DNA from 2 places in the Streptomyces sp. NPDC107559 genome. Region 1 is predicted to be linked to the other one. Evidence: predicted binding sites of a transcription regulator. Region 1 holds the regulator's gene; the other holds the start of a gene.
The links. Region 1 encodes HspR, which represses chaperone genes until heat shock. Its sites were predicted from a motif close to TTGAGNNNNNNNNNCTCAA; they were not measured.
Positions count from the first base shown of each region.

Region 2: lon (endopeptidase La) is a predicted target of HspR. The motif match lies at 13,190-13,208, and genes of this name have one in related genera.

Region 1 is NZ_JBVKBD010000003.1:258,236-273,057, reverse strand. It holds gene ACZ7OY_RS12685 ((Fe-S)-binding protein) at 1-2, opposite strand, end outside; gene ACZ7OY_RS12680 (MraY family glycosyltransferase) at 252-1,271, shown strand; gene dnaK (molecular chaperone DnaK) at 1,366-3,207, shown strand; gene grpE (nucleotide exchange factor GrpE) at 3,204-3,860, shown strand; gene dnaJ (molecular chaperone DnaJ) at 3,897-5,078, shown strand; gene ACZ7OY_RS12660 (heat shock protein transcriptional repressor HspR) at 5,084-5,536, shown strand; gene ACZ7OY_RS12655 (sugar ABC transporter substrate-binding protein) at 5,917-7,014, shown strand; gene ACZ7OY_RS12650 (DUF4352 domain-containing protein) at 7,115-7,681, opposite strand; gene ACZ7OY_RS12645 (helix-turn-helix transcriptional regulator) at 7,960-8,997, shown strand; gene ACZ7OY_RS12640 (helix-turn-helix transcriptional regulator) at 9,022-10,059, opposite strand; gene ACZ7OY_RS12635 (hypothetical protein) at 10,357-10,692, shown strand; gene ACZ7OY_RS12630 (pyridoxamine 5'-phosphate oxidase family protein) at 10,869-11,282, opposite strand; gene clpB (ATP-dependent chaperone ClpB) at 11,413-14,010, shown strand; gene ACZ7OY_RS12620 (hypothetical protein) at 14,062-14,514, opposite strand; gene ACZ7OY_RS12615 (YbjN domain-containing protein) at 14,643-14,822, shown strand, end outside.
Region 2 is NZ_JBVKBD010000009.1:314,714-329,535, forward strand. It holds gene ACZ7OY_RS26675 (Clp protease N-terminal domain-containing protein) at 1-241, shown strand, start outside; gene ACZ7OY_RS26680 (PadR family transcriptional regulator) at 361-1,440, opposite strand; gene ACZ7OY_RS26685 (DUF4097 family beta strand repeat-containing protein) at 1,442-2,389, opposite strand; gene ACZ7OY_RS26690 (hypothetical protein) at 2,530-3,438, shown strand; gene ACZ7OY_RS26695 (DUF6104 family protein) at 3,720-3,902, opposite strand; gene ACZ7OY_RS26700 (multifunctional oxoglutarate decarboxylase/oxoglutarate dehydrogenase thiamine pyrophosphate-binding subunit/dihydrolipoyllysine-residue succinyltransferase subunit) at 4,033-7,848, opposite strand; gene ACZ7OY_RS26705 (HAMP domain-containing sensor histidine kinase) at 8,140-9,252, opposite strand; gene ACZ7OY_RS26710 (response regulator transcription factor) at 9,249-9,989, opposite strand; gene ACZ7OY_RS26715 (spermidine synthase) at 10,113-10,817, opposite strand; gene ACZ7OY_RS26720 (rhomboid-like protein) at 11,066-11,983, shown strand; gene ACZ7OY_RS26725 (GNAT family N-acetyltransferase) at 12,178-12,960, opposite strand; gene lon (endopeptidase La) at 13,231-14,822, shown strand, end outside.

The DNA.
Region 1 (14,822 bases):
ATTTCGGGGCTCCTCGGGCCTGCGAGGGATTCTCGATCGAGATTACTAAGCGGTAACTTATGCAGTCCGTCTGAGACTACCCGCATCCTCCGCCGCACTGTAGTCAGCCGCTCGGTGATCTGTGTCGCTGAGGCTTGCCTCATGATCCGGGTCGCGAGGCCGGTCGGGAGCGGTCCGGGGCGGTCGGGAGCGGTCATGATCTGATCGTGTTATTCGTACCAAATTGATACATTTACCTCTAACTTATATCCGTGCTCTACGGGATCACCGCCGCCACCGCCGCTCTCCTCCTCGCCGCCGTCCTCGCGGCGCTGTTCCGGGTGCCCGCTCGCCGGCTCGGAATGGTCGACCGACGGCGGCAGCGGCCGTTGCCGCTGTCCGGGGGAGTGGCGGTGACGGTGGCCACCTGTGCCGTAGCGGCGCTGGGCGACTGGACGGGGGTCGCACCGCTCGGTGCCGGGATCGGGCAGCTGCTCGGCGCGGGCGCCGCGGTCGCCGTACTCGGGCTGGCCGCCGACGTGTGGCGGCTGAAGACGCGGTTCCTCGTCGTCGGTACGGCCGTGGCGGCGGCCTGTGTCGTGCCGTACGCGGAGACGGGTGCGACCGCCGGGCTGTCGGCCGTGGCCTGGATCGTGTGCGTGACTGCCGCCTTCAAGGGGCTCGACCACGCCGACGGGCTCGTGGGCACCGTCGGGGTCGTCACCGCCTTCGGGGCGGGCGCCTGCGCCGCCGCCGAGGTCATGGACGGGCTCGCGGCGCTGCTCAGTGTGCTGGCCGCCGCCCTGACCGGCTTCCTCATGCACAACTGGCATCCCGCGCGGGTCGGCCTCGGCGCCTGCGGGTCGCTGTTCACCGGTTTCGTGCTCGCCGCGGGCGCCGTGCAGGTCCGCGCCGGGTACGGGTTCGGCTCCAGCGTGGGCGTGCTGTTCGCGCTCACCGCGGTCGCCGGCGCCGACGCCGTCCTCGTGGTCGCGGCCCGGCGGATCGCCGGGCGCCCGCTGCTGCGCCGCGGGCCCGACCATCTCGGCCACCGGCTGCGCCGGCTCGGGTTCACCCCGCAGGGGGCGACCGTGGTGCTCGGCGCCGCGGCGTTCCCCGCGGTGCTCGTCGGGGTGCTGATGCACACCGGGTGGATCGGCCCGGGGGCCGCGCTCTGGGTGGCGGTGGTGGTGCTGATCGCCGTATGGGGGGTACTTCGATTTCCGGTGAACGGTTCGAGACGGCCCGCATCTACGCAGGTCAGAGCGCAGTTGCGTGTAAGGAACGGATAAGAGTTGAGTCGCTGGGGCTCAGCTCTGTTGACCGCGGGGTGGTGGTCGTGCACACTTGAGTCCGTTCCACTCAAGTCAGCTGGAGGAAATCACCATGGCACGTGCGGTCGGCATCGACCTGGGCACGACTAACTCCGTCGTCAGCGTTCTGGAGGGCGGCGAGCCCACCGTCATCACCAACGCCGAGGGTGCCAGGACCACGCCGTCCGTCGTCGCCTTCGCGAAGAACGGTGAGGTGCTGGTCGGCGAGGTCGCCAAGCGCCAGGCGGTCACGAACGTGGACCGGACCATCCGCTCGGTGAAGCGCCACATGGGCACCGACTGGAAGATCGAGCTCGACGGGAAGCACTTCAACCCGCAGCAGATGAGCGCGTTCATCCTGCAGAAGCTGAAGCGCGACGCCGAGGCGTACCTGGGCGAGAAGGTGGCCGACGCGGTCATCACCGTCCCGGCGTACTTCAACGACTCCGAGCGCCAGGCGACGAAGGAAGCCGGTGAGATCGCCGGTCTCAACGTCCTTCGTATCGTCAACGAGCCCACCGCGGCCGCGCTCGCCTACGGCCTCGACAAGGACGACCAGACGATCCTCGTCTTCGACCTCGGTGGCGGCACCTTCGACGTGTCCCTCCTGGAGATCGGCGACGGCGTCGTCGAGGTGAAGGCCACCAACGGTGACAACCACCTCGGTGGTGACGACTGGGACCAGCGCGTCGTCGACTACCTGGTGCAGCAGTTCCGCTCCGGTCACGGCGTGGACCTCGCCAAGGACAAGATGGCCCTCCAGCGTCTGCGCGAGGCTGCCGAGAAGGCCAAGATCGAGCTGTCCTCGTCCACCGAGACCTCGATCAACCTGCCCTACATCACGGCCTCCGCCGAGGGCCCGCTGCACCTGGACGAGAAGCTCACGCGCGCCCAGTTCCAGCAGCTGACCGCCGACCTGCTGGAGCGCTGCAAGACGCCGTTCCACAACGTCATCAAGGACGCCGGCATCCAGCTGTCCGAGATCGACCACGTCGTCCTCGTCGGCGGCTCGACCCGTATGCCCGCCGTCGCCGAGCTCGTCAAGGAGCTGACCGGCGGCAACGAGGCCAACAAGGGTGTGAACCCGGACGAGGTCGTCGCCATCGGCGCCGCCCTCCAGGCCGGTGTCCTCAAGGGTGAGGTCAAGGACGTCCTGCTCCTCGACGTGACCCCGCTGTCCCTCGGTATCGAGACCAAGGGCGGCATCATGACCAAGCTCATCGAGCGGAACACGACGATCCCGACCAAGCGGTCCGAGATCTTCACCACCGCCGAGGACAACCAGCCGTCCGTGCAGATCCAGGTCTACCAGGGCGAGCGCGAGATCGCGGCGTACAACAAGAAGCTCGGCATGTTCGAGCTGACCGGTCTTCCGCCGGCCCCGCGCAGCGTGCCGCAGATCGAGGTCGCCTTCGACATCGACGCCAACGGCATCATGCACGTCACGGCCAAGGACCTCGGCACCGGCAAGGAGCAGAAGATGACCGTCACCGGCGGCTCCTCGCTGCCGAAGGACGAGGTCGACCGCATGCGCCAGGAGGCCGAGAAGTACGCGGAGGAGGACCACGCCCGCCGCGAGGCGGCCGAGGCCCGCAACCAGGGCGAGCAGCTCGTCTACCAGACCGAGAAGTTCCTCAAGGACAACGAGGACAAGGTCCCGGGCGAGATCAAGACCGAGGTCGAGGCCTCCGTCGAGGAGCTCAAGGCCGCGCTCAAGGGCGAGGACTCCGCCCAGATCCGCACCGCCACGGAGAAGGTCGCCGCCGTCTCGCAGAAGCTGGGCCAGGCGATGTACGCCGACGCCCAGGCCTCGCAGGCCGCCGGTGGCGCGTCCGCCGGTGAGGCCCCCCGCGCCGACGACGACGTCGTGGACGCCGAGATCGTCGACGACGAGCGCCGGGACGGTGTCGCGTGACGGAGGAGACCCCGGGCTTCGAGGAGAAGCCCGACGTCCCCTCCGGCGCCACCTCTGACGACGCCGAGCCGAAGGCCGCCGCTCCCTCCGCGGAGGAGGCTGCGGCCCCGGCCGGGGACGCGAACCGGACCGCGGCCCTGGTGGCCCAGCTGGACCAGGTGCGTACCGCGCTCGGTGAGCGCACCGCGGACCTCCAGCGGCTCCAGGCCGAGTACCAGAACTACCGTCGCCGAGTTGAGCGGGACCGGATCGCGGTCCGGGAGATCGCCATCGCGAACCTCCTGACCGAGCTCCTGCCCGTGCTCGACGACATCGGTCGCGCGCGCGATCACGGCGAGCTGGTCGGCGGGTTCAAGTCCGTCGCGGAGTCGCTGGAGACCGTCGCGGCGAAGATGGGCCTGCAGCAGTTCGGCAAGGAGGGCGAGCCCTTCGACCCGACGATCCACGAGGCCCTGATGCACAGCTACGCGCCGGACGTCACCGAGACGACGTGCGTGGCGATTCTCCAGCCCGGGTATCGGTTCGGCGAGCGCACCATCCGCCCCGCGCGGGTGGCGGTGGCCGAGCCCCAGCCGGGGGCGCACACGGTCAAGGCCGAGGACTCGGCCGAGACGGGTGACGACAAGGAGAGCGGTGGCCCGGACGAGGGCTGACGCTCAGACACGGAAGCGGAAGGAGGGGCGTCGGGGATGAGCACCAAGGACTTCATCGAGAAGGACTACTACAAGGTCCTCGGCGTCCCCAAGGACGCGACCGAGGCCGAGATCAAGAAGGCGTACCGGAAGCTCGCCCGCGAGTTCCACCCGGACGCCAACAAGGGCAACGACAAGGCCGAGGAGCGGTTCAAGGAGATCTCCGAGGCGAACGACGTCCTCGGCGACCCCAAGAAGCGCAAGGAGTACGACGAGGCCCGCGCCCTCTTCGGTGCCGGCGGGTTCCGCCCGGGACCGGGCGCGGGCGGCGGCAACTTCAACTTCGACCTGGGCGACCTCTTCGGCGGCGGCCCCCAGGGCGGCGGCGGTGCCGGCGGCTTCGGCGGCGGCATCGGCGACGTCTTCGGGGGCCTGTTCAACCGGGGCGGCGCGGGCACCGGCACGCGCGCCCAGCCCCGGCGCGGCCAGGACATCGACACCGAGGTCACCCTCAGCTTCACCGAGGCGATCGAGGGCGCGACGGTCCCGTTGCGGATGACCTCGCAGCAGGCCTGCAAGGCCTGTTCCGGCACCGGCGACAAGAACGGCACCCCGCGGGTGTGCCCGACCTGCGTAGGCACCGGACAGGTGGCGCGGGGCTCCGGCGGCGGCTTCTCGCTGACGGACCCCTGCCCGGACTGCAAGGGCCGCGGCCTGATCGCCGAGCACCCCTGCATGGAGTGCAAGGGCAGCGGCCGTGCCAAGTCCTCGCGCACCATGCAGGTCCGCATCCCGGCGGGTGTCACCGACGGGCAGCGGATCCGGCTGCGCGGCAAGGGCGCGCCCGGCGAGCGGGGCGGACCTGCGGGCGACCTGTATGTCGTCGTGCACGTCGACGCGCACCCGGTGTTCGGACGCAAGGACGACAACCTCACCGTCACCGTCCCGGTGACGTTCACGGAGGCGGCGCTCGGCGGCGAGGTGCGGGTTCCGACCCTCGGCGGCCCGCCGGTGACGCTGAAGCTGCCCCCGGGCACCCCCAACGGCCGCACCATGCGCGCCCGTGGCAGGGGCGCGGTCCGCAAGGACGGCACCCGCGGCGACCTGCTGGTCACCGTCGAGGTGAGTGTTCCGAAGGACCTGTCGGGGAATGCTCGTGACGCACTGGAGGCGTATCGCGAGGCGACCGCGGGGGAGGACCCGCGGGCGGAGCTGTTCGAGGCCGCGAAGGGAGCTTGAGCGTGATGGACGGCCGTCGGCGTAACCCGTACGAACTGAACGAGGAGACCCCGGTCTACGTCATCTCGGTGGCGGCCCAGCTCTCCGGTCTGCATCCGCAGACGCTGCGTCAGTACGACCGCCTGGGTCTGGTCTCCCCCGACCGCACCGCCGGACGGGGTCGGCGCTACTCGGCCCGCGACATCGAACTGCTGCGCACCGTCCAGCAGTTGTCGCAGGACGAGGGCATCAACCTGGCCGGCATCAAGCGGATCATCGAACTGGAGAACCAGGTCGCGGCGCTCCAGTCCCGCGTCGCGGAGATGGAGGCGGCGCTGGAGGGCGCGGCGGCCGCGATGCGACAGCGCGAGGCCGCGGTGCACGCCTCCTACCGGCGGGACCTGGTCCCGTACCAGGAGGTCCAGCAGACCAGCGCGCTGGTGGTCTGGCGGCCGAAGCGGCAGGGGTCCTCGGACTGACGGCCGCGACGCGGCGGTACGACGCGACGGCACGTGTGTGAAGGGGCCCGGGAGATCTCCCGGGCCCCTTCGCGTGCGTCCGGCGGCGGGGTCCGGGCGGATGCCGGGACCCTTCGTGATCATGGATTGACGGAGCGGCGACGGGTTGTGTGAAACTTTACTTTTCCGTGAACTTCCATTGAGTGAAGGGACCATAAAAGACCGTTTGGTGAAGAATCGGCAGGGCCTTCGCGACCGACTGTGAGCGAAGCGGAGCATGATGTTGCTATCTCGTTAAGTGCTTCGGCTTGACGCCGACCATTGCGGACGCGTTGTCTTTTCAGACACCTGGGTCACCATGTCGTACCCATGTCCGGATCGCACTTGAAGTGAGCCCCCGAATGCGTCGTATCGCCCTATCCGTGGCCGCGTCCACTATGACCCTCTCGCTGGCAGGCTGCGGCATGCTCAACGCATCGGGGGACGCTGCCGAAGCGAGCCCGACGAAGGGCAACGACGTCACGGTGGGCATCCTGATGCCGGAGAAGACGAACACGCGTTACGCGGACTTCGACTACCCGATCATCAAGGCGAAGGTCGCCTCCCTGACCAACGGCCAGGGCCGGACCGCCTACGCCAACGCCGCCTCCGACGCGGACGTGCAGGCCACCCAGATGCAGAAGATGATCGACGACAAGGTCGACATCATCCTGCTGGACGCCGTCGACTCGCACGCCATCGCGGGCATGGTGAAGAAGGCCAAGGACGCGGGCATCCCGGTCATCGCCTACGACCGCCTGTCCGAGGGCCCGATCGACGCGTACATCTCCTTCGACAACGAGCTCGTCGGCGAGGTGCAGGGCCGCACCCTGGCCGAGCAGGTGGACAACTCCTCCGGCAAGATCGTCATGGTCAACGGCTCGCCCACCGACCCGAACGCCAAGCAGTTCAAGGCGGGCGCGCTCGCCGAGCTCGACGGCAAGGTGGTCATCGCCGACACCTGGGACACCAAGGACTGGAACCCCGACGTGGCCCAGGCCAAGATGACCAAGGCGATCGAGCGGATAGGCAAGAGCAACATCGCAGGCGTCTACGCGGCCAACGACGGTATGGCCGGCGGTGTCATCAAGGCCTTCAAGGCGGCGGGCGTCACCACCATGCCGCCGATCACCGGCCAGGACGCGGAGCTGGCGGGTGTTCAGCGGATCGTCGCCGGCCAGCAGTACATGAGCATCTACAAGTCGTACCCGGAGGAGGCCGAGGCCGCCGCGCAGATGGCCGTCGCCCGGATCCAGGGTCACGACATCCAGTTCGACGCCCTGACCCGTGACAAGGTCGACAGCCCCACGAACAAGAACATCCCCTCGCTGCTGGTGAGCGTGGTCGCGCTGACCAAGGACAACATCAAGGACACCGTCGTCGCGGACGGCATCTACAAGGTGTCCGACATCTGCACGGCCGACTACAAGGCGGCCTGCTCCGCGATCGGGCTCAAGTAGGCCCTGGCGCCGCACCGGCCCGCGAACGGCTCACGAGCCCGTCTCGGCGGCCCGCGAGCGCCTCAGCGGCCCCTGGAGGCCTCACCGGTCCCAGGACGCCTCACCAGCCCACGAGTGGCTTCATCGGGATGAGCACGCCCTCCGGGGCGTGCTCCACCGGACGGCTGTCCATGAAGCCGGCCCGGTCGCGGTCGCCCGAGACGCGCACGCCCGTGACCTTCGCGTCGCGCGGCACGTCGTACCAGATCTCGACCTCGACGAGATCGTGGCCGCCGATCTCGACCTGGTCGTGCTGACGCCGTACCGCCATCGCGAAGGTGTCCGCCCGGCCGCGCCGGCCGGCGACGCCCTCCAGGCGCTGCCGCGCGACCACGTACGTGTGGAACTCGGGGTCCTTGTTCTCCACCCGCAGCCGGATCGCACAGAACTGGCCGTCGGGTTGCGCCTCACTATGCGATCCCGAGACAGCCGTAAGGCCACAGCGCAGGGACAGCAAGGTGAACGTGAGGTGTCCATCTTTGTAAGCCCTGGAAGGCCGTTGTGCGGCCGCGGAGGGCGACGGACCCGCCGGACTCCCGCCCCCCGCGTCGCAGCCCGCGACAGGCAGCGTCAGCGCCGCGGCCAGCGTCGTCCACGTGAGTGCCCTCGGCAGGCGCCCTTTCGGCATAGGTGAAGTGTCGGGCCGTCGGGGCCGAAAGGGGAGAGGGCGGACACGACGGGAACGCATGGACGGCAGTCACCCGGGGGAGTGGATTCCACCGAGTACCGGCCGGGTACGGAACACCACCGTCAGCTTGTGGCGATGCGATGGTCGGCGGTGGGCGGAAAGCAGGACGAACCAGCTGTTTCCCACGGTCGGGCCGAGGGAAGCCGTGTTGCGGAGCAGGTAGGGTCCGCGCATAGTGGCGCCTGCGGAAGAGGCTGGAACCGGGGGTGGGACGGGCGATGGCCGGGCACGGGACGGAGCAGCATCCACACGGTGCCGACCGACTGTGCGAGGCCGGGGATCGGGTGTATTCCCGGGCCGTACGGCGCGGACGGGTGCGCCGTCGTGACGCCGACCCGGTGCCCTGTCTGCTGGAACTGGCCCTGCTGCACCCGGATCCCGACGACATGGACTGGCTGGTGCCGACCGCACCGCAGGAGGTCATGACCCGGCTGCTGCGCGCGGTGCACGACGAGGTCAGCGCGAGCCGGCACCGGGTGGGCGCGGCGGTCGCGGCCGTCGAGTGGTACGCGGGCCTGGGCGGCCGGCTGCCGTCCTCCGGCACCGAGGGCAGCTCGATCCGGGTCCTGGAGGGCCTGTCCCGGATCCAGACGGCGATGGACGAGGCGACCGAGGCCTGCACGACGGAGGTGCTGACGGTCCAGCCGGGCGGCATCCGCCGCGAGGCCGAGCTGTCCGAGGGGCTGCACCGGGCGCTGACGCTGCGCGGGCGCGGGGTGCGCATGCGGGACCTGTACAACCACGTGGCCCGGCACGGGCAGGGTCTGCTCAACTACCTGGAGCTGATGGGCGACACGGTCGAGGCGCGCACCCTCGACGAGGTCGTCGACCGGCTCATCCTGTTCGACCGCACGGTCGCCTTCATCCCCGCCAACGCCGATCACACGATGGCCCTGGAACTCAGGCACCCGGCCCTGGTCGGCTACTTCGCCACGGTCTTCGAACGCTTCTGGCGCCTGGCGATCCCGCTCACCGCCCCGCTGCCCGACACCGGCATCGAAGGCATCTCGCACCGCGAGCAGTCCATCGCGGCGCTGCTCGCGGAGGGGCATCAGGACGCGGTGATCGCGGAGCGCCTCGGCATCAGCGTCCGCACCTGCCGTGCGCACATCGCGCGGCTCTCGGAGACGCTGGGCGCGGCGAGCCGCACCCAACTGGGGGTCAGGATCGCCCAGGTCGGCCTGGTCGGCTCCGCGCCGACCCCCGGTGTGCCGCAGGTCGTCCTGCCCGACCAGGGGTCGCCGACCGCCCTGTGAGGGGGCCGGGCGAGGGCGCTCGGGTCACGTGCTGCCGTCTTCGGCCGGGACGGGGTGGTCCTGGTTGAGAATTCCCGACTGGGCTATCAGATAGCCGAGTTGGGCGCGGCTGCCGCTGCCCAGGGCGGTGGCCAGTTTGGCTATGTGGGCCCGGCAGGTGCGTACGTTCATGCCCAGCCGGCGCGCGATGGCCTCGTCCACGTGTCCCTCCACCAGGAGTTTGGCGATGGAGTGCTGGATGTCGGTGATGCCGTCGGGGGCGGTCTCGTAGGGGGCGCCGGCGCTCAGCGGCACCGCGCGGTTCCACATGAACTCGAACACCTTGACCAGGTAGCTGACCAGCCCGGGGTGGCGCAGTTCCAGGGCGACCTGGCGGTCCTCGCGGACCGGGATGAAGGCCACGGTCTCGTCGCAGATGATCAGCCGCTCGACGAGTTCGTCGATGGTGCGGTACTCCGCCTTCCCGTCGGCGAACTGGTCGACATAGGCGAGTCTTTCGGGGCTGTAGCGCGCGGTGTGCTGGTACAGGGTGCGGATGCGCACCCCGCGTTCGATCAGCGGCCGGTCGCGCTCCAGTCCCTCGATGAGTCTGCGTTCCGGGTGGCGGGCGCTCGGCTGGACCGTGAGCACCTCGTGCTGGCACTGGGCGGTGGCCAGGTCGAGTGCCGCGTTGATCCGGTCGAGCCCCTCCAGCACCCGGACGGAGTCCGTGGCCGCCGTCACCTGGGCGCTCAGGGCCATGAACGGCTCGAAGGCCCCGGCCAGGTCGGTGGACAGCCGCCGCCGCTCACTGATCTCGCGCTCTATGGCGTTGAGGCGCTGGGCCAGGACGACCGAGGGGGGAACCGGGAGCAGCCAGTTCGTTTCGTCCGGGTCGGGGTGCAGCAGGGCGAACTCCATCAGGCACGGAGCGGCCTCCACCTCGGCGCGGGCGATTCGCCCCGTGCGCAGCGCGTTCGCGTAGAGACGCCCGCCCTCCTCGCACAATTCCGTCAAGGCGTGAGGATGTGTCTCGTTAGTCCGATTCGTTGCCAAATCTCCACCCCCCAGGACCCTGAACATGCAGGAACATGATGCATTGATTCTGTGGCCATGACGTGCCCGAATGAGCCATCGTCTTACTCGACGGGGGAAGAGGGGACCTTCAAGTGAGGACGAAGCCGACTATGCGTAAGAGAATGCTTCGCTCGGTGCTTGTCGCCGCCTTCTCCGCCGTTGTGGCCTTCGGAACGCTGAGTGGCCTCTCTGGTGCGAAGGGTGACGCTCGGGCGGACACCGTCTGGTCAGTGCCGGGTGCCAACGCCGCGGCCGGCGACGGCGACACCGTCGTCACACCGAATGACACCGTGTGGAGTTGACGTGACCACCCCACCCGACGACCGCTCCTTCCGACGTGAGATGGCCACCGCCTACCGCTCCGGCTGGCACTTCATCGACCTGGTCACCGCCATCCCCCACAGCGGCGACTCGCTGATGGTGACCGTCTTCGGTGAGCCGGTCGTCGTCACGCGGGACGAGGACGAGGACGTGCGGGCGTACCGGTGCCTGCGACGGCCTCGCGGCGCGCCGCAGCCCGTGCGGTGTGCCATCCGGTACGGAATGATCTTTGTGAACCTGGATCGGCGGGACCACCGGCTTGCGGAGCCGGACGTTCCTGACATCAGGACCATCTCGGCCACCCCCCGCAGTGCCTGACGCGATTCCCCCGTCGTAAAAGATCGCGCAGGTACTTCCCCCCGCAGCGGCGTCACCGTGACCTGAACACGGTGACCCCGCTGCAGTTTTACGGGATATTTCCGGGAATAGACGCGTTCCAGGGGTGACCGAAAAGGATCGTCCGCCGCTGTTCCCCCGGAGCTCGCCCCGCCTCCTCAGCCCCGCCCCATCGCCCGGGTCAGCTCGATCTCGATCACGACGCGGGACGGGTTGGGTGCGGGCACCCGCTCGTAGCGCTCGGCGTAGCGCCGCTCCGCCTCCGCGATCCGCTCCGGATCGGTGCGTACGAAGGCCCGGCCCTCCAGCGTGGCCCAGCGGCGGCCGTCGACCTGGCACACCGCGACGGGCGCGCCCGCCGCCCCCGCGGCGTTCACGTGCGCCACCTTCGCGCTCGCCTTGTTCGTGATCACCCGAGCCAATCGCGCCTCGGGGTCGTATGTCACTCCGACGGGTACGACGTGCGGTGTGCCGTCCTGGCGTGTCGTCGTCAGGGTGCACAGGTGCCGTTCCCGCCAGAAGGCGAGATACGGCTGGTCCGGGCTGCCCGGGTTCTGCGGATATGCGGCCATGCCCGGGAATTTAGTCCCCCGCGACCTCCCGGGCTCTTCTTGAGCGGAATAGACTCAACTTTGTGTACGTTGGTTGAGTCAGGACCGGGAGACGTGGGCAGTACGCCGACGCTGGGAGGAGAACGCGAACGTGGACGCCGAGCTGACCAACAGGAGTCGGGACGCGATCAACGCGGCCGGCAGCCGGGCCGTGTCCGAGGGCCATCCGGACCTCACCCCCGCCCATCTCCTGCTCGCGCTGCTCGCGGGGCAGGACAACGAGAACATCATCGACCTGCTGGCCGCCGTGGGCGCGGACCAGGCCGCCGTGCGCGCCGACGCCGAACGGGTGCTGGCCCAGCTGCCCAGCGTGACCGGCTCCACCGTCGCGCCCCCGCAGCCCAACCGTGAACTGCTCGCCGTCCTCGCCGACGCCCAGCGGCGCGCCCAGGACCTCGGCGACGACTACGTCTCCACCGAACACCTGCTGATCGGCACCGCCGCCAAGGGAGGCGCCGCCGGCGAGGTGCTCTCCCGGCGCGGAGCCGGGGCGGAGCAGCTCCAGGAAGCCTTCCGCAAGTCGAGGGGCGGACGCCGGGTGACCACCGCGGACCCCGAGGGGCAGTACAAGGCGCTGGAGAAGTTCGGCACCGACTTCACCGCGGCCGCGCGGGAGGGCAGGCTCGACCCCGTCATCGGACGGGACCACGAGATCCGGCGGGTCGTGCAGGTGCTGTCCCGCCGCACCAAGAACAACCCGGTGCTCATCGGCGAGCCCGGCGTCGGCAAGACCGCCGTCGTGGAGGGCCTCGCGCAGCGGATCGTCAAGGGGGACGTGCCCGAGTCCCTGAAGAACAAGCGGCTGGTCGCGCTGGACCTCGGCGCCATGGTGGCCGGAGCGAAGTACCGGGGCGAGTTCGAGGAGCGGCTGAAGACCGTCCTCGCCGAGATCAAGAACTCGGACGGCCAGATCATCACCTTCATCGACGAGCTGCACACCGTCGTGGGCGCGGGCGCCGGCGGCGACTCCGCCATGGACGCGGGCAACATGCTCAAGCCCATGCTCGCGCGCGGTGAGCTGCGCATGGTGGGCGCCACCACGCTGGACGAGTACCGGGAGCGGATCGAGAAGGACCCGGCCCTGGAGCGGCGGTTCCAGCAGGTGCTGGTCGCCGAGCCGACCGTCGAGGACACCATCGCCATCCTGCGCGGGCTCAAGGGACGCTACGAGGCCCACCACAAGGTCCAGATCGCCGACAGCGCGCTGGTCGCGGCGGCCACCCTGTCCGACCGGTACATCACCTCCCGCTTCCTGCCCGACAAGGCCATCGACCTCGTCGACGAGGCGGCCTCCCGGCTGCGCATGGAGATCGACTCCTCCCCGGTCGAGATCGACGAGCTCCAGCGGGTCGTGGACCGGCTGAAGATGGAGGAGCTGGCGATCGGCAAGGAGACCGACGCCGCGAGCCGGGAGCGGCTGGAGAAGCTGCGCCGCGACCTCGCCGACAAGGAGGAGGAGCTGCGCGGTCTCACCGCCCGCTGGGAGAAGGAGAAGCAGTCCCTCAACCGGGTCGGTGAGCTGAAGGAGAAGCTCGACGGCCTGCGCGGCCAGGCCGAACGGGCCCAGCGCGACGGTGACTTCGACACCGCCTCCAAGCTGCTGTACGGCGAGATCCCGTCCCTGGAACGCGACCTGGAGGCCGCGACCGAGGCCGAGGAGGAGGCCTCCCGGGACACCATGGTCAAGGAGGAGGTCGGCTCCGACGACATCGCGGACGTCGTCGCCTCCTGGACCGGGATCCCGGCGGGCCGCCTGCTGGAGGGCGAGACGCAGAAGCTGCTGCGCATGGAGGACGAGCTCGGCAAGCGGCTCATCGGCCAGTCCGAGGCCGTACGGGCCGTCTCCGACGCGGTGCGGCGCAGCCGCGCGGGCATCTCCGACCCGGACCGGCCCACCGGCTCCTTCCTCTTCCTCGGCCCGACCGGCGTCGGCAAGACCGAACTGGCCAAGGCGCTCGCGGACTTCCTCTTCGACGACGAGCGGGCGATGATCCGCATCGACATGTCGGAGTACGGCGAGAAGCACAGCGTGGCCCGGCTGGTCGGCGCCCCGCCCGGCTACGTCGGCTACGAGGAGGGCGGCCAGCTCACCGAGGCGGTCCGCCGCCGCCCGTACAGCGTCGTCCTGCTGGACGAGGTGGAGAAGGCGCACCCCGAGGTCTTCGACGTCCTGCTCCAGGTGCTGGACGACGGCCGGCTGACCGACGGCCAGGGCCGCACGGTCGACTTCCGCAACGTCATCCTGGTGCTCACCTCGAACCTGGGCAGTCAGTTCCTGGTGGATCCGACGGTGGGCGAGGCGGAGAAGAAGCAGCAGGTGCTGGAGGTGGTCCGGGCGTCCTTCAAGCCGGAGTTCCTCAACCGGCTCGACGACCTGGTCGTCTTCTCGGCCCTGTCCAAGGAGGAGCTGGGCCGGATCGCCCGCCTCCAGATCGACCGGCTCGCCAGACGGCTGGCCGAGCGGCGGCTCACCCTGGAGATCACCGACGAGGCCCTGGCCTGGCTCGCCGACGAGGGCAACGACCCGGCCTACGGCGCCCGGCCGCTGCGCAGGCTGGTCCAGACGGCCATCGGCGACCGGCTGGCCAGGGAGATCCTGTCCGGCGAGGTCAAGGACGGCGACACGGTCCGGGTGGATGCCTTCGGCGACGGACTCATCGTGGGCCCGGCGACCGGCAAGACGCTGTGAAGCAAGGGCGGCACCGCGCCGGACGCGGTGCCGCCCGGTACGCGGTGGCGCTCAGTACGTGGAGGCGTCGAACTGGACGAGGGCGGTGTCCCCGGCGGCACCGCCCTCGTAGCTCACGCTGACGCTCACGTCGTACGCGCCCGTCGTCCTCTCGTCGCCCGGGTCCTTGAAGACCGTCACGCACAGGTCCGCGTCGCACATCGCCGGGCGCTCGCCGCCGGGGAACGACGTGGCCAGCCACCCGGCCACCGTCGGGCGCGGCATACGGAACGTGCCGTCGTACGACTGGCCCCCCCAGGTGTGCGAGAGGCAGTCCTCGTCGTGGGCGCCCGCGGGCATCGCGGCTCCCGCGAACTCCATGGCCGTGCCGCAGTCGGCCGCGCTGATGGTGTCGGCGGGCTCGTCGCTCCCCTCCAGGGTGGCCAGCCGCCAGACGAACCACCCGCCGATCACGACCACGAAGACCAGACACAGCCACCACAGGCCCCACAACACCGTGCGCATCCGAGCTACCCCCTGCCGTTGGTGACCAGATCATGACACCCCCGGCGCGCGACAGGCCCTTGCCGGGGTTGCCACTCCCCGTGCCGGATGGGAGAGGATGGCAGCATCCGTACGAAGGGAAATTCACGGTGACCATCGACCCGTCCTCGATTCCGAACTTCGGGGGCCAGCCCGAGCCGCAGCCGCAGGGACCGGCGGGCCCCGTCGTCCCGGATCAGGACCTCGTGAAGCAGCTCCTCGACCAGATGGAGCTGAAGTACGTCGTGGACGAGGAGGGCGACCTCGCGGCGCCCTGGGAGCAGTTCCGC
Region 2 (14,822 bases), on a different contig from region 1:
CGGACGGCGGCTGTTCGACCGCGGCGCCAGGGATCTGCTCACCGAGTCGCTGCGCATCACCCTCGGCCGGCGCGACCGCCGGATCGGCGACGAGCATCTGCTGCTCGCCCTCACGGCACGTCCCGGTGTGCCGGCGGAGGTCCTCGCCGACCACGGCGTGACCCATGAGTCCCTCACCCGGGTGCTGTACGGCCCCGGCCCCGCGACGGACGCCGGAACCGGCGAGGCGAAGGCCGGCTGAGGCAGGGGCCGGCTGAGGGCGAATGTCGCCCGGCGAGAGGGCGAGAGGGCGAGAGGGCGAGAAGGCGAGAAGGCGAGAAGGCGAGAGCGGGCGAGCGCCGGTGCGGCGCTCGCCCGCTGTCATGCCTTCGGTGTGCGCAGCACCGAGCCGATGAGGGCCGCCGCCGCGGAGAGATGGCCGCGGGCGTCATGGAGCTGGTCCGCGGTGACGCCGTGGTCGCGGGCCGCGTCCCGGATGTCGTCCCGGAAGCGGTCGAGCAGCCGGTCCAGATCGCGGGCCGGATCGCCGGTGAGGTCCTCGTGGGCCCAGGCCGGTTCGTAGCCGGCCGGGAAGTCCTCCGGTGTGCGGCCGTACTCGGGTCCGGGCGCCGCCTTCTCGGAGCCGGCACCCCCACCGCCCCCACCGGTGCGGCCGAAGCCGAGGTCCCTGCCGAACTCCTTACCGAATTCCTTCCCGAAATCGCCGAACTCCTTGGCGAGTTCGGTCAGGCCCTCCCGCAGGCCCGTGGGCCAGTCGCCCCGCTCGAAGTGGTCCTGCACCTGCTCCTGGACCCGCCGGGAGATGCGCTGCAACTCCTCCTGCGCCTGGCTCCTGGCCCTGTCCTGCGCCTCCTTCGCCTGGCGCCGGGCCCGCTGGGCCTCCTCGCGGGCCCGGCGGCTCTCGTCCTTGGCGCGGCGGGCCTGCTCCTTCCACTCCTGCTTGGCCCGGCGCATCTCCTCCTTGGCGGCCCGCCACGCCTCCTTGTCCCCGAAGTCCCCGAAGTCGCCGTGGTCGCCGCCGGTCCGGTGCTCCCCGGATGCCGAGCCGTCCCGCCGGGCCTCCGAGGCCGCCGCCCGCATCTCACGTCGCAGATCACCGGCGGCGCCACGCACATCGGCGCGGATCTCGGCGGCCAGTTCCGCGACCGACTCCCGGATCTCCAGTTCCAGATCGGCCAGTTCGCCGCTGCGGTCGGCCAGTTCGGCGCGGCCGGCGTCCGTGATGGCGTACACCTTGCGGCCGCCCTCGGTGGTGTGCGTGACCAGGCCCTCCGCCTCCAGCTTCGCCAGCCGGGGGTAGACCGTGCCCGCCGACGGGGCGTACAGACCCTGGAAGCGCTCCTCGAGGAGGCGGATCACCTCGTAGCCGTGGCGCGGGGCCTCGTCCAGCAGCTTCAGCAAATAGAGGCGCAGACGGCCATGGGCGAAGACGGGAGGCATGTCAGAGCACCTTCTTGTCGGTCGAGCCGTCGGTCGTGCCGTCCGCGGGGGCACCGGTCGTGCCGTCGGCCGGGCGAGGGTCCTCGTCCGGGCCGCCGGGCGAAGGTGCCGCCTCCGTCCGCCCCTCCCACGGTTCGTCCTCCGCGGGGGGCCGGCGCAGCAGGGCGATGGACCCGGAGACCGTCGTCGCCTTCAGCCGGCCGTTGCCCGCGCCGAGCCGTCCGGTGATCCGCTTGGCGCCCCACTGACCGCTGACCCGGAGGTCCTCGAAGGCGTTGGAGACGGTGCCGCTCGCGGTGTTCGCCTCCACCTGCGCGTCCGCCGGGTGCGGCAGCCGGATGGCGATCTCACCGGAGACGCTGGTCAGGCTGATCTCCGCGGGGCTGTTCTTCGAGTCGACGTCGACGATCATCGAGCCGCTCACCGAGTCGGCCTTCACACAGGACCCGGCGGCCTCGACCACGGTCAGGTCGCCCGAGACGGAGTGGAAGCGGAGATCCCCGCTGAGGGCCTGGGCCTCCACGTTCCCCGAGACGGTGTCCGCGCGGACCGGGCCCGCCAGTCCCACCAGCGTGGTGTCGCCGCTGACCCCCTTCACCGCGGCGTCCCCGTCGATGCCGGAGACCATGGCCGTGGCTCCGACGACACCGACCTCGACACGGGTGCGGGCGGGCACCGCCAGGGAGACGACGGCACTGCGCCGCCAGCCCTTGTGGTCGAGCCACTTCAGGAAGCCCTTCCACGGCAGGTCCTCGTACGCCACCGTCAGGGTGCCGTTGCGCTGGGTGACGATCAGGGGCGGGCCCTCGACCTCGGACACCTCGAGCCGGGCGGAACCTTCGTCCGTGCCCACGACGTTCACTGTTCCGTTGACGATGCGCACGTGCAGTTCGCTCACCGGCTCGTCGAAGGTGAGCTTCCTCGGCTCTGCGACGGACCACTCGGACATGGTGCGGACCTCCAGGACGGCAAGAACGCGCCATATCGCGTCTCCTTCAATCACGATATATCGCGGCCGTCGAATGTCAAGGCACCCGTTCTGGCGATCACCGATCACACAGAGCCGACGCGTGGACATAGCGTGTGAACATGCCGACGGAAGACTTCGGGTCGCGTGCCCGGCCGGGCCGCCCCGCCCAGGGAGTCCTGCTGCTCTGCCGGGCGGACCCCGGCTCCGTCGCCCCCACCGCCCGTCCGGTGCGCGACCGTGTCCTGCTCACGTCGGCCGGTGAGGCGTGGAGCGTCCTCGTACCCGAGGGCAGGCCGTGGCGGCAGGAGGGCGAACCGGTCGACCGCGTCGCCACCGGCTGGGCGACCGCTCTGGCCGTCGGTGCACCCTGGCCCGTACTGGCGCTGTGGTGGGACGCCGACCGGGCCGGCTACACCCTCGCGTCCGGGTACCGCCGTCCCGTCGGCTACGTCTGGCTCGCGGACGGCACCCCGGCCGGCGAGGAGGAGGCCATGCGCACCTTCGCGGCCCGCCTGGGCCTCGACCCGGTCGCCGACCTGCCGTTCCTGGAAGCCCTGACCTGCTCCGGCCCCGGCTTCGGTCCCGGCTTCGGGGGCGACGCCCGTGCCCGGCTGGGCGGCCTGCTGGCGGTTCTCGCCCGGGCGGGGGTCGCCCTGCCGCCGGGCCTCACTCCCGGTGAGTCCGTCGACCGTCTTCGGGAGGCCGCCCGGTCCTGCCCCGGCGCACAGGAGATCCAGGAGCCCGGCCTGCCGGACACCCCTCGCCCGGCGGCCACCGTCACAGAACCCGAGCCGAGGGTGCCCGGTACCGCCGGGCTCGAGGACGGGCGCGGTCTTCCGGGCCCCTTGCTCCCCTATGCGGGCAGTCCCGGAGCCCAGGTCCTCGCCCTCGCCCAGGTGGCGGCGGGCCTCCCGCTCACCGCCTGGGGCCTGCGGCGCCGCAACGGCGGCTGGGTCACCTCGGGCACGTTGCTCCTGGCCCACGGGGCGCTGGGGCTGCTGTACGACCTGGGCAGGCCACGCGACTGACGGCCGACGGCCGCAGGGCGGGGCGCCGGTCCGGCACCCCCGGCGGGACGGCCCGCCGCCTCACCGGGACGGCAGTGGGAGAAGCCGTACGGCAGCCGGAAGCAGCCGCCCGGCAGCGGGCGGAAGCCGCTCGGCAGAGGCAGAAGCCGCTCGGCGGCTGGGGAAGCCCTACGACACCCGGAAGCAGCCGCACGTCAGCGGGCGGAAGCCGCTCGGCGGCTGGGAAAGCCCTACGGCACCCGGAAGCAGCCGCCCGGCAGCGGCAGAAGCCCTACGGACGTCTACTCGTCCTCGTCCTCGTCGTCCAGCCGGGCCAGCCAGGTCGCCAGACGCTCCACCGGCACCTCGAAGTCCGGGTTGAGGTCGACGAACGTACGCAGCTGCTCGGCGAGCCACTCGAAGGTGACCTCCTCCTCGCCCCGGCGCTTCTCGAGCTCCTCGATGCCGCGGTCGGTGAAGTACACGAATGCTCCGCAAAGAACTGGGCGTCAACGACCCCTCCAGGCTATCCCGCCCGGTGGGGGAACGAACGCGGCCCCGCCCCTGGCCACGAGGGCCGGGGACGGGGCCGCGGGACGACCGGATGCGCGGGGCCTAGGCCTCGAACACCTCACGCACCAGCTGCTCCTGCTCAGCCTGGTGCCGCTTCGCCGAGCCCACCGCCGGGGACGACGAGTGCGGACGCGAGATACGGCGCAGACGCTCGCCGTGCGGCACGTCCGCGCCGACGGCCAGGTCCAGGTGGTCGATCAGGTTCAGGGCGATGAACGGCCAGGCACCCTGGTTGGCCGGCTCCTCCTGGGCCCAGAGGTACTTCTCCGCGTTCGGGTACTTGGCGATCTCGGCCTGGAGCTCGGCACCCGGCAGCGGGTACAGGCGCTCCAGCCGGATGATCGCCGTCTCGGCGACCGCGGGGTCCGAGGCGCCACGCTTCTGACGCTCGGCCTCCAGGTCGTAGTAGACCTTGCCGGCGCAGAAGACGACCTTCTTCACCGCGGCCGGGTCGGCCTTCGCGTCGCCGATGACCGGGCGGAACTGGCCGCTCGTGAACTCCTCCGCCTTCGAGGCCGCGGCCTTCAGGCGCAGCATCGACTTCGGGGTGAAGACGACCAGCGGCTTGTGGTGCGGGTTGTGCACCTGCCACCGCAGGAGGTGGAAGTAGTTCGACGGGAGCGTGGGCATCGCGACCGTCATGTTGTTCTGCGCGCACAGCTGGAGGAAACGCTCCGGGCGGGCGGACGAGTGGTCCGGGCCCTGGCCCTCGTAGCCGTGCGGGAGGAGCAGGGTGACGCCGGAGGTCTGGCCCCACTTCTGCTCCGACGCGGAGATGTACTCGTCGACGACCGTCTGAGCGCCGTTGACGAAGTCGCCGAACTGCGCCTCCCACATCACGAGCGCGTCGGGGCGGGCCAGCGAGTAGCCGTACTCGAAGCCCATCGCCGCGTACTCGGACAGCAGGGAGTTGTAGACGTTCAGGCGGGCCTGGTCCTCGGACAGGTACAGCAGCGGCGTGAAGTCCTCGCCCGTCTGACGGTCGATGATCACCGCGTGGCGCTGGCCGAACGTACCGCGCTGCGAGTCCTGGCCGGCCAGGCGCACCGGGACGCCCTCCAGCAGGAGGGAGCCGAAGGCGAGGGTCTCGCCCATGCCCCAGTCGATGGTGCCGTCCTCGACCATGGCCGCCCGGCGCTGGAGCTGCGGCAGCAGACGCGGGTGGACGGTGACGTGGTCGGGGATGTTGACCTGGGACTCGGCGATCCGCTTGACGGTCTCCGCGGACACCGCCGTGTTCACCGCGACCGGGAACTCGGCCTGCGGGTCGGACGGGGCGGTGGCGGTCGGCTGCGCGGTGGCCTCGCGGACCTCCGTGAAGACCTTCTCCAGCTGGCCCTGGTAGTCCTGGAGCGCCTGCTCGGCCTCTTCCAGGGTGATGTCGCCGCGACCGATGAGGGACTCGGTGTAGAGCTTGCGCACCGAGCGCTTCTTGTCGATCAGGTCGTACATCAGCGGCTGGGTGAAGGCCGGGTTGTCCGACTCGTTGTGACCGCGGCGGCGGTAGCACAGGAGGTCGATCACCACGTCCTTGTTGAACGCCTGGCGGAACTCGAAGGCCAGCCGCGCGACGCGGACCACGGCCTCCGGGTCGTCGCCGTTCACGTGGAAGATCGGGGCCTCGATCATGCGGGCCACGTCCGTCGCGTACATGGAGGAACGCGAGGACTCGGGGGCCGCGGTGAAGCCGACCTGGTTGTTGATGACGACGTGGACCGTGCCGCCGGTGCGGTAGCCCCGCAGCTGCGACATGTTCAGGGTCTCGGCCACCACGCCCTGGCCCGCGAAGGCCGCGTCGCCGTGGATCGCCACCGGCAGCACCGTGAAGTCCGTGCCGCCCTTGTTGATGACGTCCTGCTTGGCGCGCGCGATGCCCTCGATGATCGGGTCGACCGTCTCCAGGTGGGACGGGTTCGCGGCCAGCGAGACCTTGATCTGCTCGCCGTCCAGGCCGGTGAAGGTGCCCTCGGCGCCCAGGTGGTACTTCACGTCGCCGGAGCCGTGCATCGACTTCGGGTCGAGGTTGCCCTCGAACTCGCGGAAGATCTGCGCGTACGACTTGCCGACGATGTTGGCGAGGACGTTCAGACGGCCGCGGTGGGCCATGCCGATGACGACCTCGTCGAGGCGCGACTCGGCCGCGGAGTCGATCACCGCGTCGAGCAGCGGGATGACGGACTCGCCGCCCTCCAGGGAGAAGCGCTTCTGGCCGACGTACTTCGTCTGGAGGAAGGTCTCGAAAGCCTCCGCCGCGTTCAGCCGGCGCAGGATGCGCAGCTGCTCCTCGCGCTCCACGCGTGCGTGGGGGCGCTCGACGCGGTCCTGGATCCACTTGCGCTGCTTGGGGTCCTGGATGTGCATGAACTCGATGCCGGTGGTGCGGCAGTACGAGTCGCGCAGCACGCCGAGGATGTCGCGCAGCTTCATCAGGGACTTGCCCGAGAAACCGCCGACGGCGAACTCGCGCTCCAGGTCCCACAGGGTGAGCCCGTGCTCGGTGATGTCCAGGTCGGGGTGCTTGCGCTGGCGGTACTCCAGCGGGTCGGTGTCGGCCATGACGTGGCCGCGGACCCGGTAGGAGTGGATCAGCTCGAAGACGCGGGCGGCCTTGGTGACGTCGTCGTCGTGGCTGGCGTCGATGTCCTTGAGCCAGCGGACCGGCTCGTAGGGGATGCGCAGCGAGGCGAAGATGCCGTCGTAGAAGCCCTGCTCGCCGAGCAGGAAGTTCGCGACGATCCGGAGGAACTCGCCGGAGGCCGCGCCCTGGATCACCCGGTGGTCGTAGGTCGACGTGAGCGTCATGACCTTCGAGATGCCGAGCTTGTTCAGGGTGTCCTGGGAGGTGCCCTGGAACTCCGCGGGGTAGTCCATGGAGCCGACGCCCATGATGACCGACTGGCCGGGCATCAGACGCGGGACCGAGTGGACGGTGCCGAGGCCGCCGGGGTTGGTCAGGGAGACCGTGACACCGGTGAAGTCGTCCATCGTCAGCTTGCCGTCGCGGGCGCGGCGGACGATGTCCTCGTAGGCCTGCCAGAACTCGAAGAAGTTCAGCGTCTCGGCCTTCTTGATGCCGGCGACGACGAGCTGGCGGTCGCCGTTCGGCTTCACCAGGTCGATGGCGAGACCGAAGTTGACGTGCGCGGGCTTGACGAGGGTGGGCTTCCCGTCCTTCTCCGCGTAGTGCCAGTTCATCGACGGCATGGCCTTGATGGCCTGCACCATCGCGAAGCCGATCAGGTGCGTGAAGGAGATCTTCCCGCCCCGGGCGCGCTTGAGGTGGTTGTTGATGACGATGCGGTTGTCGAACAGCAGCTTCACCGGGACCGCGCGCACGGACGTGGCCGTGGGCAGCTCCAGGGAGGCGTTCATGTTCTTGGCGACCGCGGCGGAGGGACCGCGCAGCGTCACGAACTCGGGACCCTCCGGGGCCTCGGCGGCCGGAGCGGCCTTCGCCTTGGCGGCCGGGGCCGCGGCGGCGGGCTTCGCCGGAGCGGCCGCGGGCGCCGGAGCGGCGGCGGCGGGCTTCGCGGGAGCCTGGGCCGGCGCGGGCACGGCCGGGGCCGCCGGAGCGGCGGCGGGCGCGGCCTGGGCCGGGGCGGCGGGTGCCGGGGCGGTGGCTCCTGCGGCCCCCGCGGCCGCAGTGCCCGCCGGCGCCGGGGAGGTAGCCGTCCCCGGCTTGTAGTCGGCGAAGAAGTCCCACCAGGCACGGTCTACCGAATTCGGGTCCTGGAGGTACTGCTGATAGATCTCGTCGACGAGCCACTCGTTGGGGCCGAACGCGGCAGCGGGGTTCTTGCCCGCTTGGTCTGCGTCGGTCGAGAGGCTCGATGCGTTACTGGGGGACTGTGGCGACACGGCGGCAACCGCCCTCTTCCGCTTCACAAGGTGATGGACAGCGGAAATAAAGGCTACGCCCCCGTGGCCGGGAAGGTCAGGTCGGGCCGGTTCAACGTCGCGTAAGTCACATCAGAAAGTGTGTTTCGGCCCTGGAAATGGCGGGAAACACATGTGGTTCCGCTACGTGGGTGATGCGTCAGGGTTCGTCGAAGGAGGCCTCGCACGCCGTTGACGTGGGCCTGTGCCTGATCACACGTGTCCGTCAGCGCGGACGCCCGTGGATCTTGTGGCTCCGGTTCGCACTTTACGTCAACTTGGCACAGATGACAGTCCCGGGAGAGTGACGATAATCCTGCACCCCCGGTCGGATTCGGCCACGCCGATGCGGCCGCCGTGCAGATCCACCGCCCACCGGGCGATCGCCAGCCCCAGTCCCGTACCGCCGTCGCTGCCCGGACCGTGCGGCCGGCGGACGGCTCCCCGGTTGAACCGCTCGAAGACGCGGTGCCACTCCGAGCGGGGGATGCCGGGCCCCTCGTCCAGGACCTCCAGCTCCAGCGACTCCGGCAGCGCCCCGCGGCGCGCCCGGACCGTCACCCGGCCGTGCGGCGGGCTGTGCTTGACCGCGTTGTCGATGAGGTTGGCCACGACCTGGTGGATGCGCTCGGGGTCCGCGTGCGCGGTCAGCTCCGGCGGGGACACGTCCAGGTGGAGATGGACGTCCGTACGGGTGTGGCTGCCGGAGCCGGAGGCCATGCTCGCGCGCGCGGAGGCGACCATGTTGGCCTCCTTCAGCACCCCGGACAGATACGGCCAGACCTCGAAACGCCGTTGGCGCAGCGGTACGACCCCGTTGTCGAGCCGGGACAGGTCCAGCAGCGTCTCCACCAGCCGCCCGAGCCGCTCGGTCTGCTTCAGGGCGGTGCGCATCGTCTCGGTGTCCGCCACCGAGATGCCGTCCACGACGTTCTCCAGCACCGCGCGCAGCCCCGCGATGGGCGTCCGCAGCTCGTGCGAGACGTTGGCCACCAGCTCCTTGCGTTGCAGGTCCTGCGCTTCCAGCTCGTCGGCCATGACGTTGATCGTCTGCGCCAGGTGGCCGAGCTCGTCCCGGCGCTTCTCGCTCACCCGGCGGGTGTAGTCGCCGTGCGAGATGGACCGGGCGACCGTATTCATCTCGTCCAGCGGCGCGGTGAGCGAGTGCGCCACGAACTGCGTGATGAGCAGTGTGGCGATCATCGAGAAGACCGTGATGAAGCGCAGCTCGGTCTTGGTGTGCACCGCGATCATCGACAGCCCGGTCGTGATCAGCACGGATATGACGACCAGCGCACCCAGCTTGGTCTTGATCGAGAACGGGCGTACGCCACCCCAGGGCTCGCCCCTGGGGCTCTTCCGTGCGGCCGACCGTCCGTCGCTCATGGCGTCGGGGTCTCCAGCGCGTAGCCCACACCGTGCACGGTGCGGATCCGCTCGGCGCCGATCTTCCGGCGCAGCGCCTTGATGTGGCTGTCGACCGTACGGGTGCCGGAGGCGTCCGCCCAGTCCCACACCTCCGCCAGCAGCTGCTCACGGGAGAGCACCGCGCGCGGGGTGTTCGCCAGGCACACCAGCAGGTCGAACTCGGTGGGCGTCAGATGGACGTCCTCGCTGCGCACCCGCACCCGGCGCTGCGCGTGGTCGATCTCCAGCTCGCCGAGGCGCAGTATGCCGCTGCGCGGTGTCGAGGCGGCCACGACGGCCCGCTCGACCCGGCGCAGCAGCACATGCACCCGCGCGGCCAGCTCCCGCATCGAGAACGGCTTGGTCATGTAGTCGTCGGCGCCCACGCCGAGCCCGACCAGCATGTCGGTCTCGTCGTCACGCGCGGTCAGCATCAGCACCGGCACCGGCCGCTGGGCCTGCACACGACGGCAGACCTCCAGACCGTCGAAACCGGGCAGCATGATGTCGAGGATCAGCAGGTCGGGCTGCCATGCCTCGGCGGTGTCGACGGCCGCCGGGCCGTCTCCCGCGGTTTGCACCAGGAATCCCTCGGCGCGAAGTCGGGCCGCGATGGCGTCGACGATCGTCGAGTCGTCCTCGACCACCAGGACCCGCCGCTGGGCGCCCTGAGTCGCCGTGGCCGTCCCGTTGTGGGAGGTATGTGTCTGCTCCATCGCCCGCCCCTGAGTGTGCTCTCCGGAATCAGTGGGGTGATTCCTCGGTCTGCGCCTGCTTGCGATTGACGCTTGAATGATCCGCGTCAGGGATGCAGCGTACGGGGAGTCACCGCGGCTTTGCTATCCAGGTCGGACGGCGAGGTGGACGACGTCCGGAACACCCCGGGCAACTGGTACCTCTTCGCTACGTACTTGTGTGAACCCGGTATTTCGCAAGGTTTCCTCGAATTCGGCAGACGGCTGCGCCGACCACACCGCCAGCACCCCGCCGGATCTCAGCGCGCTCGCACAACTCGCCAGCCCGGCCGGGCCGTAGAGGCCCTGGTTGCCCTCGGTGACGGTCCAGTCCGGCCCGTTGTCGATGTCGAGACACAGTGCGTCGAATGTGTCGAATGCCTCATCGATGTAGTCGAGCAGATCCGCCTGGACGATCTCCGTGCGCGGGTCCGCGAGCGCCTCGCGGGTGGTTTCGGACAGAGGGCCCGAGCGATGCCAGTCGATGACGGCCGGCTCGCGCTCCACGACGGTGATCCGGCCCCAGCGCGGGTTCGCCGCGGCGTGCGCGAGCGAGAGACCGACCCCCAGACCGCCGACCAGCACGGCCGGCCGGTCGTGACCGCGGGTGACGGACGGCCGGCGCGAGCCGTCGAGCGCGGCGAGCGCCGCGTCGACGAGCAGCCGCTCCGAGCGGCCGTCCGAGGTGTCCATCAGGAAGCAGCCGTTGGCGATGATCTGCAACAGCCCGCCCTGGCGGCGCAGTACGACCTCGCCGTACGGGCCCTCGCGGCGGTCCAGGACTTCGGGAGTGTCGTATGACGTGGGCATCGGCCCATCCTGGCACTTTGCTGACGGATCGTTGACGGATTTGCTCCGGCGCAGCGGCACACCCGCGTGGAGTCATCTCGGTACGCGGGCGCCGCCACCGGGTACCGCTCCTGTGCCGTACCGCGCCGTGCCGGACGCGGGAGGCTGTATTGGAGGTTGCTGTGAATCGGCGTGTGCGTGGCGCCGGTCATAGACAGTGACCCCGTGGTGCGCGAAGGGTGGGGGCGAACCGGAAGGAGCGCCTCACCGTGGAACGGACTGCGACCGCCGCCTCCCCGGCGGATCCGGACGACTCCCTCCCGAACGCCCCGGATGCGGATGCCGCGGCTTCGGGCCCGGCGCTCGCGGACACCTCCGGTCTGCTGGGCGGGATGCCCAGGCAGTGGATCCCGGCCGTGGCGACCACGTCCGAGACCCCGTACGCGGCGGCGCCCGAGGCGGTGCCCGAAGCGCGTCCGGCGGCGGGTCCGGCCAGGGGTTCGGCGGGTTCGGCGGGTTCGGCGGCAGGTCCGGCCGCGGGGGTGCGGCTGCGCCCGCGTCCCTGGCGGCTGCTCCCCACCCCCACCGGAACGCCGTTCGCCTTCGCCTTCACGGCCGTGCTGGCCGTCACCTCACTGATCACGTCCTACGCCGATCCCGCCCTGGTGCACACCCTCCACCAGGGCTCCAGCACCGACGTGGCGCACCTTGTGCGCACCCCCGTGCTGGTCCTGCTGGCCAGCGCGCTGTGGATCGCGGGCGGGGTCCTGTCCGTCTACGCGATCTGCTGTCTGCTCGTCCTCACCGCCCTGGAGCGGCGGATAGGAGGACTGCGCACGGCAGGTGTCTTCCTGCTCGGGCATGTCACGGCGACCCTCGCGACCGAGGTTCCGGTGGGACTGGCCGTCCTGGCCGGCCGTCTCCCCGCCAGTTCCCTGCACCGCCTCGACTACGGCATCAGCTTCGGGGTCGCCGCCGGTGTCGGCGCCCTGACGGGTCTGCTCGCCCCGTGGCTGGGCCGGCCGTTGCTCGTGGTGTTCGCCGCGATGCTGGTGCGCGACCTGATCGGGTTCGCGGACCCGATGACGAACTGGGGGCACCTGCTGTCCCTGGCGGTCGGCTGCGCCACCTGGCCGGTGACGCGCCGCTGGCACCACGGCCGCGCCGCCACGGTGGCGGCGCGCTGACCTCCAGCCGCCCTTCCTGTCGCGGTGGCCGCGCGTGAGGACCTGCCTGTCGCGGTGGCCGCGCGTGAGGACCCGCCTGTCGCGGTGACCTCCCGCCGCCCTGCCTGTCGCGGTGGCCGCGCGTAAGGCCCTGCCTGTCGCGGTGGCCGCGCGTAAGGACCCGCCTGTCGCGGTGGCCGCACGCAAGGACCCGCCTACCGCGGTGACCAGACGTAAGGAGTCGTCGTGGTCACCGCCCGGAAGCCGAGCCGGCGCAGGATGGGCTCGCTGTCGTCGGAGGCGTCCACGTGCAGATAGGGGACGCCCCGGGCGGCGGCGATCTCGGCGCGGGCGGCCAGCAGGGCGCGGTAGATCCCCCGGCCGCGCCACTCGGGCAGCGTCGAGCCGCCCGCCAGCGAGGCGAACTCGCTGCCGGGGCGGAAGGTCAGCCAGGCCGCGCAGACCACCTCGCCCCGCGCCTCGGCGACCAGGACGGCGATCTCCTCCGGAGCGCGGGCCACGCGTCCGATCAGGTCGTCGGCGATCGAGCTCAGGTCCAGGCCCCAGACCGCCGTCTCCAGGGCCGCCACCCGGCGCAGGTCGGCGTCCGCGGTGACCTGGCGCACGGTGACGCCGTCCGGTGCGGCGGGTGATTCCGCCGCCAGCCGCGTCACGGATCCGATGAGGACCGTCTCCTGAGCCTCGGGCTCGAAGCCCGCCGCGCGCAGCCGGTCCGTGAGATCGGCCGGGCTGTCGTGCCCGCGCACCTTCCACTCCACTGCCTGCCCGCGGGCCGCGAAGAGGTCCCGCTGTCGCGCGATCAGCTCGTCGACCTCGCGCCCTCGCAGGCCGCCCAGATCGCGCGGTCCGCTGACGAAGCCGCGGAAGCCCAGGTCGAGGCGGAGCAGCGGGCCGTCGTACTCGTACGCGACTCCGGGCGGCGGGGCGCAGCGCAACTGGGCGTCGTAGGCGTCGAGCAGGCTCTGGGTCTCCGTCATGGGAAAGAACGTACGGGCGGGGGACCGGGCACGGGCAACACCTTTTCGCGGGGCGTGCGGGGCGGGGGAGCGGAAGGCGGGCGGAGCCGCGGCGGGGAGGAGGGGGAACGGGGAGGTGAGGACGGAAGGAGACGGAGGCCGGTGGTGTTGTGCCGGGTGTCACCCGTTGCGGCACAGCCGATCGCTCAGAGCGAACACCCGGTGGGGAACATTCGGAGGCTCAGGTGCATTGAGTCGGCATAGCTCAACTTGAATGCCGAAGGGGAGATCATGGCTTCGACGTCCACACCGCTCACTCTGCCTGTGCTGCCGCTCGACGACGAGGTCGTGCTGCCCGGAATGGTGGTGCCGCTCGATCTGAACGACGCCGACGTGCGGGCCGCGGTGGAGGCCGCCCAGGCCGCCGCGCGCTCGGAGCCCGGCAAGCCCAGGGTGCTGCTGGTGCCACGGATCGACGGGGCGTACGCGGGTACCGGTGTGCTCGGCACCGTCGAGCAGGTGGGGCGGCTGGCCGACGGCGACCCGGGCGCGCTGATCCGCGGCCGCGGCCGCGTGCGCATCGGCGCCGGCACCACCGGACCGGGCGCGGCCCTGTGGGTCGAGGCGACCCGCATCGACGAGAGCGTGCCCGAGCCGCTGCCCGGCCATGTCACCGAACTCGTCAAGGAGTACAAGGCCCTGGCGACCGCCTGGCTGCGCAAGCGCGGCGCCTGGCAGGTGGTGGACCGGGTGCAGGCCATCGAGGACGTCTCCGCGCTCGCCGACAACTCCGGCTACTCGCCGTTCCTGACCACCGACCAGAAGGTGGAGCTGCTGGAGACCACCGACCCGGTGGCCCGGCTGAAGCTCGCCACCCAGCAGCTGCGCGACCACCTCGCCGAGCAGGACGTGGCCGAGACGATCGCGAAGGACGTCCAGGAGGGCGTCGACAAGCAACAGCGCGAGTTCCTGCTGCGGCGCCAGCTGGAGGCCGTGCGCAAGGAACTGCGCGAGCTGAACGGCGAGAAGGAGGGCGAGGAGTCCGACGACTACCGCGCCCGGGTCGAGGCCGCCGACCTGCCCGAGAAGGTCCGCGAGGCGGCCCTGAAGGAGGTCGACAAGCTGGAGCGCTCCAGCGACCAGTCGCCCGAGGGTTCCTGGATCCGCACCTGGCTCGACACCGTCCTCGAACTGCCCTGGAACGAGCGGACCGAGGACGCCTACGACATCCAGGGCGCCAAGGCGGTCCTGGACGCCGAGCACGCCGGTCTTGACGACGTGAAGGAGCGGATCACCGAGTACCTGGCGGTGCGCAAGCGCCGTACGGACCGCGGCCTGGGTGTCGTCGGCGGCCGGCGCGGCGGTGCCGTGCTCGCCCTGGTGGGCCCGCCCGGTGTCGGAAAGACCAGTCTGGGTGAATCGGTCGCCCATGCCATGGGCCGCAAGTTCGTCCGGGTCGCCCTCGGCGGCGTCCGCGACGAGGCCGAGATCCGCGGCCACCGGCGTACGTACGTCGGCGCGCTGCCCGGCCGGATCGTGCGGGCGGTCAAGGAGGCCGGGTCCATGAACCCGGTGGTCCTGCTGGACGAGATCGACAAGGTGGGCTCCGACTTCCGCGGCGACCCGGCCGCGGCCCTGCTCGAAGTCCTCGACCCGGCCCAGAACCACACCTTCCGCGACCACTACCTGGAGGTCGAACTCGACCTCTCCGACGTGGTGTTCCTGGCCACCGCCAACGTGCTGGAAGCCATCCCGGAGGCGCTGCTGGACCGGATGGAGCTGGTCCGCCTGGACGGCTACACCGAGGACGAGAAGGTCGTCATCGCCCGGGACCACCTGCTGCCGCGCCAGCTGGAGCGGGCCGGACTCGGCGCCGACGAGGT